DNA from 2 places in the Paenisporosarcina sp. P4_B8 genome. Region 1 is predicted to be linked to the other one. Evidence: a T-box and tRNA genes for the amino acid it is inferred to sense, from the RefSeq annotation. Region 1 holds a T-box; the other holds one or more tRNA genes.
The links. The T-box of region 1 lies ahead of AC1DSK_RS10480 (valine--tRNA ligase). A T-box ahead of a tRNA ligase gene usually reads a tRNA of that ligase, here a tRNA-Val.

Region 1 (4,432 bases):
AATCGTGTAGTTTCAGCTGCTACGTCGATTAAGCCTTCAAGTGGTAAGAATAGTTCTGCACCTGAAACGACACTTGACATTGATTGACCTGGTGCTTCAATCCCTTGACCTAAAACCAATGGTTCTGGGTTACAGAATTTCTCCAAGTACATCGCATTTGCTTCGAGTACTGCTAATGTTTCTGAATCTTTAGCAGAGATGTATAACGGCACTTTTTTGCTCATTGGCGTTTGTACTTCTGCACGGATCGCACGTACTGAACGGATGATATCCGAAAGTAATTTCATGCTTGATGCTTTTGTGCTGTCCGTCAATGATTCATTAACAGTCGGCCATGCAGCAATCGTAATTGATTCGCCTTCATGCGGTAGGCTCTGCCAGATTTCTTCCGTGATGAATGGCATGAATGGATGTAGTAAACGCATCGTGTTGTCTAAAACGTATGCCAACACTGAACGAGTCATTTTCTTCGCATCTTCATCTTCACCGTATAACGGCAACTTCGCCATTTCGATGTACCAGTCACAGAAGTCATCCCAGATGAAGTTATAAAGGGCACGCCCTACTTCACCAAACTCATATTTCTCTGCCAGTTTTGTTACTTGGTCAATTGTTTCATTCAAGCGAGTCAAGATCCATGCGTCCGCAACAGATTTTTCTCCGCTTAAATCAATATCTTCAAACTTCATGCCTTCCATGTTCATCATGGCAAAACGTGAAGCGTTCCAGATCTTATTCGCGAAGTTCCAAACCGATTCCACTTTCTCGATTGAGAAACGTAAATCTTGCCCTGGTGATGAACCAGTTGATAAGAAGTAACGAAGTGCATCCGCACCGTATTTATCAATTACGTCCATCGGGTCTACTCCGTTGCCTAATGACTTAGACATTTTACGTCCATCTTCAGCACGTACAAGTCCGTGAATCAATACATCGTCAAATGGACGTTGGTCCGTGAACTCAATTCCTTGGAAAATCATACGTGATACCCAGAAGAATATAATGTCATATCCTGTTACTAATACATCAGTCGGGTAGTAACGTTTGAATTCTTCGTTTGTTTCGTCCGGCCAGCCCATTGTTGAAAACGGCCATAGTGCAGATGAGAACCATGTATCCAAAACGTCTTCATCTTGTTTCCAGTTTTCGATGTCTGCAGGTGCTTCATGACCTACGTAAATTTCGCCCGTTTCATTGTGGTACCAAGCTGGAATGCGGTGGCCCCACCATAATTGACGAGAAATACACCAGTCGCGGATGTTCTCCATCCAGCGCATATAGGTGTTTTCAAAGCGTTCCGGTACGAACTGTACTTTGTCTTCGCCTCGCTGCAATTTAATTGCTTCGTCTGCGAGTGGCTGCATGTTTACGAACCACTGTGTTGAAAGATACGGCTCAACTACTGCGCCGCTACGCTCTGAGTGCCCAACTGAATGCATATGCTCTTCGATTTTGAACAATACTCCCGCTTCTTGAAGATCCGCAACAATTTGCTTGCGGCATTCGAAGCGATCCATCCCTGCATATTTATCCGCATTGTCATTCATCGTTCCGTCTTCTTTCATAACCAATACGCGCTCTAAGTCGTGACGGTTACCGATTTCAAAGTCATTCGGGTCATGTGCAGGTGTAATTTTAACAGCACCGCTTCCAAATTCCATATCCACATAATCATCTGCAACGATCTTGATTTCGCGTCCTATGATCGGCAATGTAACGGTTTTACCAATTAAGTGCATGTAGCGTTCGTCTTTCGGGTGAACTGCTACTGCAGTATCCCCCAGCATCGTTTCCGGTCGAGTTGTCGCAACTTCAATATGACCCGTGCCATCTGTTAGCGGGTATCGCATATGATAGAAAGCACCCTGTACGTCTTGATGGATTACTTCGATATCAGATAACGCTGTTTTCGTTGCTGGATCCCAGTTGATGATACGTTCGCCGCGATAAATAAGCCCTTTGTTGTAAAGCTTAACGAATACTTCTTTAACAGCATTTGATAAGCCATCATCGAGTGTAAAACGTTCACGTGAGTAATCAAGACCTAATCCAATTTTTGACCACTGCGTACGAATATGACCTGCATATTCTTCTTTCCATTTCCAAGTCTCTTTAACAAATTCATCACGTCCTAAATCGTAACGTGACTTACCTTCAGAACGAAGTTTTTCTTCTACTTTTGCCTGTGTCGCAATACCTGCATGGTCCATTCCTGGCAACCATAGTGCATCATATCCTTGCATGCGTTTCATGCGGATTAAAATATCTTGAAGTGTTGTGTCCCAAGCATGGCCCAAGTGTAATTTACCTGTTACGTTTGGCGGTGGGATTACAATGGTGTATGGTTCTTTGCCGCTTTCAGGCTGTGCTTCAAAATACTTTCCTTTCAGCCACCATTCGTAGCGCCCTTGTTCAATGGACTTCGGATCATACTTCGTTGAAAGTTCTGGTTTTTGTTCAGTCATAATCGATTCCTCCTTTTTTTGAAAACAAAAAAACTCCTGTCGTCACAAAAAGGACGAAGGAGTTGTTCGCGGTACCACCTTTATTCGCAGATGACAAAAAAATCATCACGCTCTCAAGTTTATATAACGGCTTTTAACCGGTTTCTGCTACTACAGGTTCACAGAAACTGCTCATGGGCGACATTCAAATGTGTGTTAACGGAAACTCTCACCAAACGTTCCCTCTCTTGTGAAAACAGCACCACTTTACTCTTCCCAATCAATGCATTGTTATTTAGTTTTGTAACATATTGTATTTCCAAGATGAGATTATTGTATAGGACTGCACGACAACTCGTCAAGTATTTTTGAAAGGAGGAATCTCAATGCGAAGAGGATATAATCCTTATCTGCTTCCACCGTGGCTTCGAAGAACCCGCTTCTACTGCAAAGACATCATTTTGCCGATCACAGTTTTCGAACTTATCCGTACCATTTTCATCCCGACGACCTTCGATTTCTTGCTGCTGTGCTTGTTAATTTTCATCTTATTTTTATTTCAAAAAGATATTATTTAACTTCATAGACGGAGTAGCCGTCTTTTAAATCACTCAGGAAGAATGGCAATGCTATATTTTCTTTGACCACCGGATTTTCCTCGGAAGTGGAATTGACAGGCTCAGTGAATACTTCTACGGAAGAGGATTCCCGTGGTTCAGGAAGTTCATACGAGCAAGTAACGCTCCATTCCACTTTCAATGTTTTTTCATCGGTGACAGATGCATTTACGTCCGACAGATGGATTTCAGGCTCTACTTTGCCATGAACATAATTTGGAGGTAATTCCACGAATAAAGGCACCGCATATTCAAAGTAGCCGTTTTCCCCATTCATGTCCAAGTCCTCGATTGAAACCCATTCAGACGTTCCGTGGTGCTCACATTCACCTGGTTGGAAAGCTACATGTGCTGCAATATGGTAAATTCCATATAAACTGCTTACTCCTTTAACTTGCTGAAACTCTACTTGTGGCTTGACCTCAATTAGTGAAGCATTTGTTGGCACCCCAAAACTTTCCGGGAAATAAAAAACTTCTTGAAGCTTCCAATTAACTTGATTCACTTCTTGTCCTCCTTCACAAAGCTATGTGAAAGATTTTATGCGAGGGAACGAGCCTTTATGCTTTCGTGAAGAACTTCTTATTGTTCCTAAAGTTTCTCGGACGTAGTTCATTATTTTTTAAGACGTCACCAGCTCTATTTCAGATGACAACGCCGAAAAGTCAGTCTAAGCAACCGCTCACTATCAAACATCAGGCTTTCGACCATTTTTTCAATGCATACGTCATCACAGGTCCTGCAATCAGCAGGATAAAGAAAATCCGGAATAAATGAAAACTGGTGACGGTCGACAAATCTGCACCCGTTTCCAATGCTGTAATGGACATTTCGGCAATTCCTCCAGGCGCTGCGCTAATAAAGAAATCTAGAAACGTGTTAACTGGATGAATGTTTGTCAGTACGTATGCAACGAATCCACAAAATGCAATAAGCGCCAAGTTTGTCAGCACAATCGCTGCGAACAATCGTATCGACAATTGATCTCTTACTTTTTCGAGCTGTAAGCCTAAATGAGCACCCACAAATATTTGAGACAGAATTAATACGATGGAAGGCACTTCGATAACTGGATGGTCTGTCACGAACTGCACAATGGCCATTGATAAAATAGGGGCCATCATTTCAGGCAAAGGAAAATGTATTTTTTTCATTGCGATAAAAAAGGAAGTACCAAGCAAGACAGCTATGACGAAATGAGTAACATTAAATGTTGGCAACTCAGTCAGTGTCGCTTCATTGAAATGACTGCCTTTTGGAATCCAGGCAGTCAAAAAAGGGACAACCGTCACGACCACAAAGATCCGAAACGTCTGCATCAATGTCACGATGGTGGAATTCGCCGATTTCACTTCTTCACTCAGCAACACC
Region 2 (4,432 bases), on a different contig from region 1:
TCTASGTCAGTATCGCTTATTAGAAAACGAAATTGAATCTGTGAATAGTCAATTAGCCGAAATGGCACAAACAACTATGGAATWTGAGTTTCTCTCTTCTGTTCCTGGTTTAGGAGATGCAACAATTGTTGATTTAKTTTCAYAAGTAGGAAGCTTTTCGCTTTATGAAAATCCACGCCAATTGATTAAACTAGCGGGATTGACATTACGTGAAAACTCATCTGGTCAACATAAMGGGCAAAAACATATCTCCAAACGAGGAAGAWYGAGACTTAGATATATTCTTTTCAAAGTAATCGTCCCACTCATWCGTCATWACGAAGCGTTTAAACGGCTTCATGAATACTACACAACACGCCAACAAAATCCCTTGCGGGGTAAGCAGTCGATGGTGGTCCTYTGCGGTAAATTACTAAAAGTATTGCATGGTATTTGTAAAAAGAAAGTCCATTTTAATGAGCAATATATGATGAAGGATCTCTACTGTCTCGCAGAGACAGCGTAAACATTTCTTATCATCGAGACCTATAACCAGAAGGATGACACGGAGAAGCCAGCATCATAACTAAACTAAGACCACGAGTCCCCGGGGCAGCTAAGCAGGCCTCTGCCTTATGAATAGACCGAACGAAGGAATGTAAGCGCAATTGACGCTAAGAGACATYGGAGGGTCCGTCATCATAAGTTTCGCAGAGATCCATTGTGCATCACATAGTGGAGAAAAAAGCTAATGATTTCCATTAGTTTTAGCGAAGCGTACGCTCTATTTGGTAATAAAAACAAGAAATTCAAGATAATGTTTATAAATTAGATGAAAAATATTTTTTCTACATTATGAAGTGGTGCAAACCGTTGATACATCAATATTTATAGAGGGAGGTTAGTTSAATAAAGAAAATAATATGATAAAACAGGGGGAGATGTGAATTGAAGAAGATTTCTTGGATGAAAAGGCATGTTATCACTCTTTTAATTACGTTATTTGCATTGGGTGGTTGTAACCCGGTTAATTCAAACGATATCGAAGGCAGTATTTATGAGATCGGAGAAAATAGCATAAAAATTGAAGTATTTGGAGATGACCCAGAAGCTGAGTATCCTGTTTATGAAATTTTTATTAATGATGATACAGAATTTGAAGGTACAAGAAATAGCTTCGACAAATTAGAAGTGGGAGACAACGTGGAAGTATGGTTAGAAAATCAAGAAGCAGATGAAAAGATTGCTGAAAAAATCTCTGTATTTGTTGTATATAGTTAAGAATGAAGATTAAGATATGTCCAGAAGAAATAATGTTGTATTCAACTAACGGGTGCTTTAGTTGAATAACCAGCTGCCTTTACAGGCGGCTTTTTCTTATGGAGTAATGAAGTCGAATACTTCCTCATCCGGATGTTATGTCAACGCGTTGTGCATACACCATTCAAGCCAGTTCATTTTTTTACTACCTCCAGGAAGTATTTTTATGTTTGTAGAATTCTCAAGGGAAAATGCATATGTTATTCTATAGTTGCATTAAGGAAACTTTTTTTCTTCAAGGAAATAAGCTCGGATTTTCTTGCATATTTTTATATAGGAGGTATTTTATGTTTGTAGGATTCTTAAGAGAACATGCATTTGCTTCTAATTCATTACCTGTATTGTTTTGGGCGACTTCTTTTTATGTTTGTAAAATTCTTAAGAGAAAATGCTTATGATTCCCCAATATGGAAGACTAATGGTTTTTGACCGAAAATGATCACTTCCTGATCCTGGTGTTATGTCAACCTACTGTTAATGCAGCACACTCGTTCAGCGATAGAATAGATATGTTACTGAACGCATTTCTTCTTCAACTAACTGAAAATCATCTTTTTTATTGTACTAACGGGGCAGGTTAGTTGAAGAAGAAAATTGGGAAATTGGAGGAATTAGATGAATTCAAAGAAACCAGCAGGATTTGGTAAATACCGAATGAAACCGAAAGGAATACTAAATAAACCTTATTATATCGGTAATCATCAAATTTAGACTTACTTGGCACTCACACTGGCAGTGTGAAGGTCATTAAGGAAAAGAAGAGTTGAAAACAATATAAAAGCACGTTCTTCTGAGTGTACTTTTTTTGAAAATCGCAACCCATATTACAACCCATATCTTTAGAAATAGAAAAAGCACCACCTCCTAAGAGATGATGCTTTTTTGGAGAAACCCTTGTTCCTAAAGGTTTCCTGCGGGTTTGGCACCCAATGATCCCGACTGGGCTCGAACCAGCGACCTCCACCCTGTCAAGGTGGCGCTCTCCCAGCTGAGCTACAAGATCGTTTTTACTAGGACAAATTCTATTATATCGTTCATAGGCTAATAGTCAATGACCTAGTGAAGAAATTTGCGAATAAATTACTTTAAAAAATATGTCCATTCAGTTTGTGCATGTCCATTTACAATCGACCAGCATTCTATCGCGACCGCCTTGCCTGATTGCGGTTCAAACGCTAAGCTGGCTCTCTGGAAAAGCGGACCCCACGCGGTGAGAGGAACTTTGTTAATTAGTGAAGAATGAGGAACCCATTTACCTGGCAGGTAGGGAGATATTTCATTCGTATGTAAATGCGAAATTAATGAAAATAATTCCCGATGAAACGTCTCCAATTCTTTTGTAACGACGGGAGCCGCAAAAAAAGTACCATTCTGTTTGAAGAAACCTAATGAAGAAAAAGAAATGTCTAGTTGTTTTTGTTGTTCTATCCATTTGTTTACTTGTTCTTTTAATGTCGCCGGATTGATCTTTTCAAAAGAAAACAGGCTGATATGTGGAGGCATTTGCGTTTCATTGCCCCGTCTTGAAGCTAAGTGTAAGTCTTTGCTATCATGCTCTAATTTTGTGGAAAGTTTGTAATCAAACCTTAAGACAAGTACTTGCATATTCATTTCTCCTTTAGTTATTCCCCAGATTTTTTAAATCCTGCATCCAATGCTTGCTGCTCTGAACAAAACCATTTTTCTGGTTTTGTTTGATCATAATATTTTCCTGTTGGTATGTGATAAATTTTCTTTTTTTCACGATTGATATTGCCTTTAATTAAGCATTCGCTCGGCTGTTTATTTACTTCTGTTTTTTCTTCTTCAACTTTTGTTTCATCGAATCCTCTTTTAGTTACATAGTTTTTATATTCCCATACTCCCAAATTGTTTTTACGGACAATTGCTTCAGCTTCTTTGTAAGCATCTACATAACGATCATTTGGAGGGAAAACATAGGCAACACGAGCAAGCCCTTCTGATAGCAACATTTCTTGGACGGATTGTCCATCTGCATAAACATATGCCAAAAGACGCTCGTAATCATCATAGCGGTCTCCTTCATCAAATTTGAGAGACACAGCAACATTCTTCAGCAACTGTTCATTCCGTTCACTATCTTCGTCACCAAAAGGCTGATTCCCAAGTGTTTGGTGTCTTACTTCGGGAGTATCGATTAATAAATACCTAACAGTTTCTATCTTTCCGTTATACTTTACTTTAATGGTATCTCCATCAATGACAGCAATCAATTCGACTGGAATCGTATCGTTTGCACTGGTTTATTTATCAGTAGAATTCGAACTCACATCACAGCCTGCGAAGAGAACTGGAACGAGAAGGAGCCACAACCATTTTTTCATTTATATCCCTCGATTTTTACTGTCTAAATGTATGTACTAAATATAACCGAACAGGAAGGAAACGACTATGACAGAAACTATTCATTTAGATTTCCCTTATAATTTCGAGCGTGTGCTCGATCGATTATCAATGGATCCATTAATTTCTTTAAACAAAGAAAAGCGATATGTAATGGTGCCAACTGAAGAGCGCAAAATATATAAGGTTCAAGCCTTTGGGACAACCGTTGAGCCTGCATTCAAAATAATAGGACCTGAAGACGATAAAGAAATCCAAAAAATCAAAGAAATTTTTCATTTCGACCGTTCCCTAGAACCTATTCATGAACACTTTGCAAAAACGAACCTTGCTTTACTATTTGAAGAACACCGGGGGACACCCATCATTCGGGAATTTTCGTTGTATGCGACCTTAATGAAAAGCATTATTCACCAGCAGTTGAATTTATCCTTTGCACATACATTAACAGAGCGATTTGTTCATACATTCGGCGAACAAGTGGAAGGAGTATGGGTGTATCCTGATCCTGCTGCAGTAGGGGAACTTCAAGTTGAAAATCTGCGGAAATTGCAATTCAGTACGAGAAAAGCAGAATATGTAATCGGTGTTTCAAAAGCTATTGCAAACGGAGAACTGGATCTTGAATCACTTTCTTATCAAGATGATGAAAAAATTATTGAGACTCTAGTGAAATATCGTGGAATCGGTCCATGGACAGCGGGAAGTTTTTTGCTTTTCGGATTGGGCAGACCCAATTTATTTCCACTTGCAGATATCGGTTTGCAAA

Region 2: it encodes a tRNA-Val, which carries the amino acid that the T-box ahead of AC1DSK_RS10480 (valine--tRNA ligase) is inferred to sense. The anticodon was not compared.

What each region holds. Positions count from the first base shown of each region.
Region 1 is NZ_JBFUHX010000009.1:119,212-123,643, forward strand. It holds gene AC1DSK_RS10480 (valine--tRNA ligase) at 1-2,465, opposite strand, end outside; T-box leader at 2,512-2,737, opposite strand; gene AC1DSK_RS10485 (hypothetical protein) at 2,831-3,022, shown strand; gene AC1DSK_RS10490 (hypothetical protein) at 3,015-3,566, opposite strand; gene AC1DSK_RS10495 (AbrB family transcriptional regulator) at 3,757-4,432, opposite strand, start outside.
Region 2 is NZ_JBFUHX010000002.1:26,314-30,745, forward strand. It holds gene AC1DSK_RS02210 (IS110 family RNA-guided transposase) at 1-505, shown strand, start outside; gene AC1DSK_RS02215 (DUF5666 domain-containing protein) at 928-1,260, shown strand; tRNA gene AC1DSK_RS02220 (tRNA-Val) at 2,230-2,302, opposite strand; gene AC1DSK_RS02225 (2'-5' RNA ligase family protein) at 2,380-2,904, opposite strand; gene AC1DSK_RS02230 (thermonuclease family protein) at 2,922-3,533, opposite strand; gene AC1DSK_RS02235 (DNA-3-methyladenine glycosylase family protein) at 3,712-4,432, shown strand, end outside.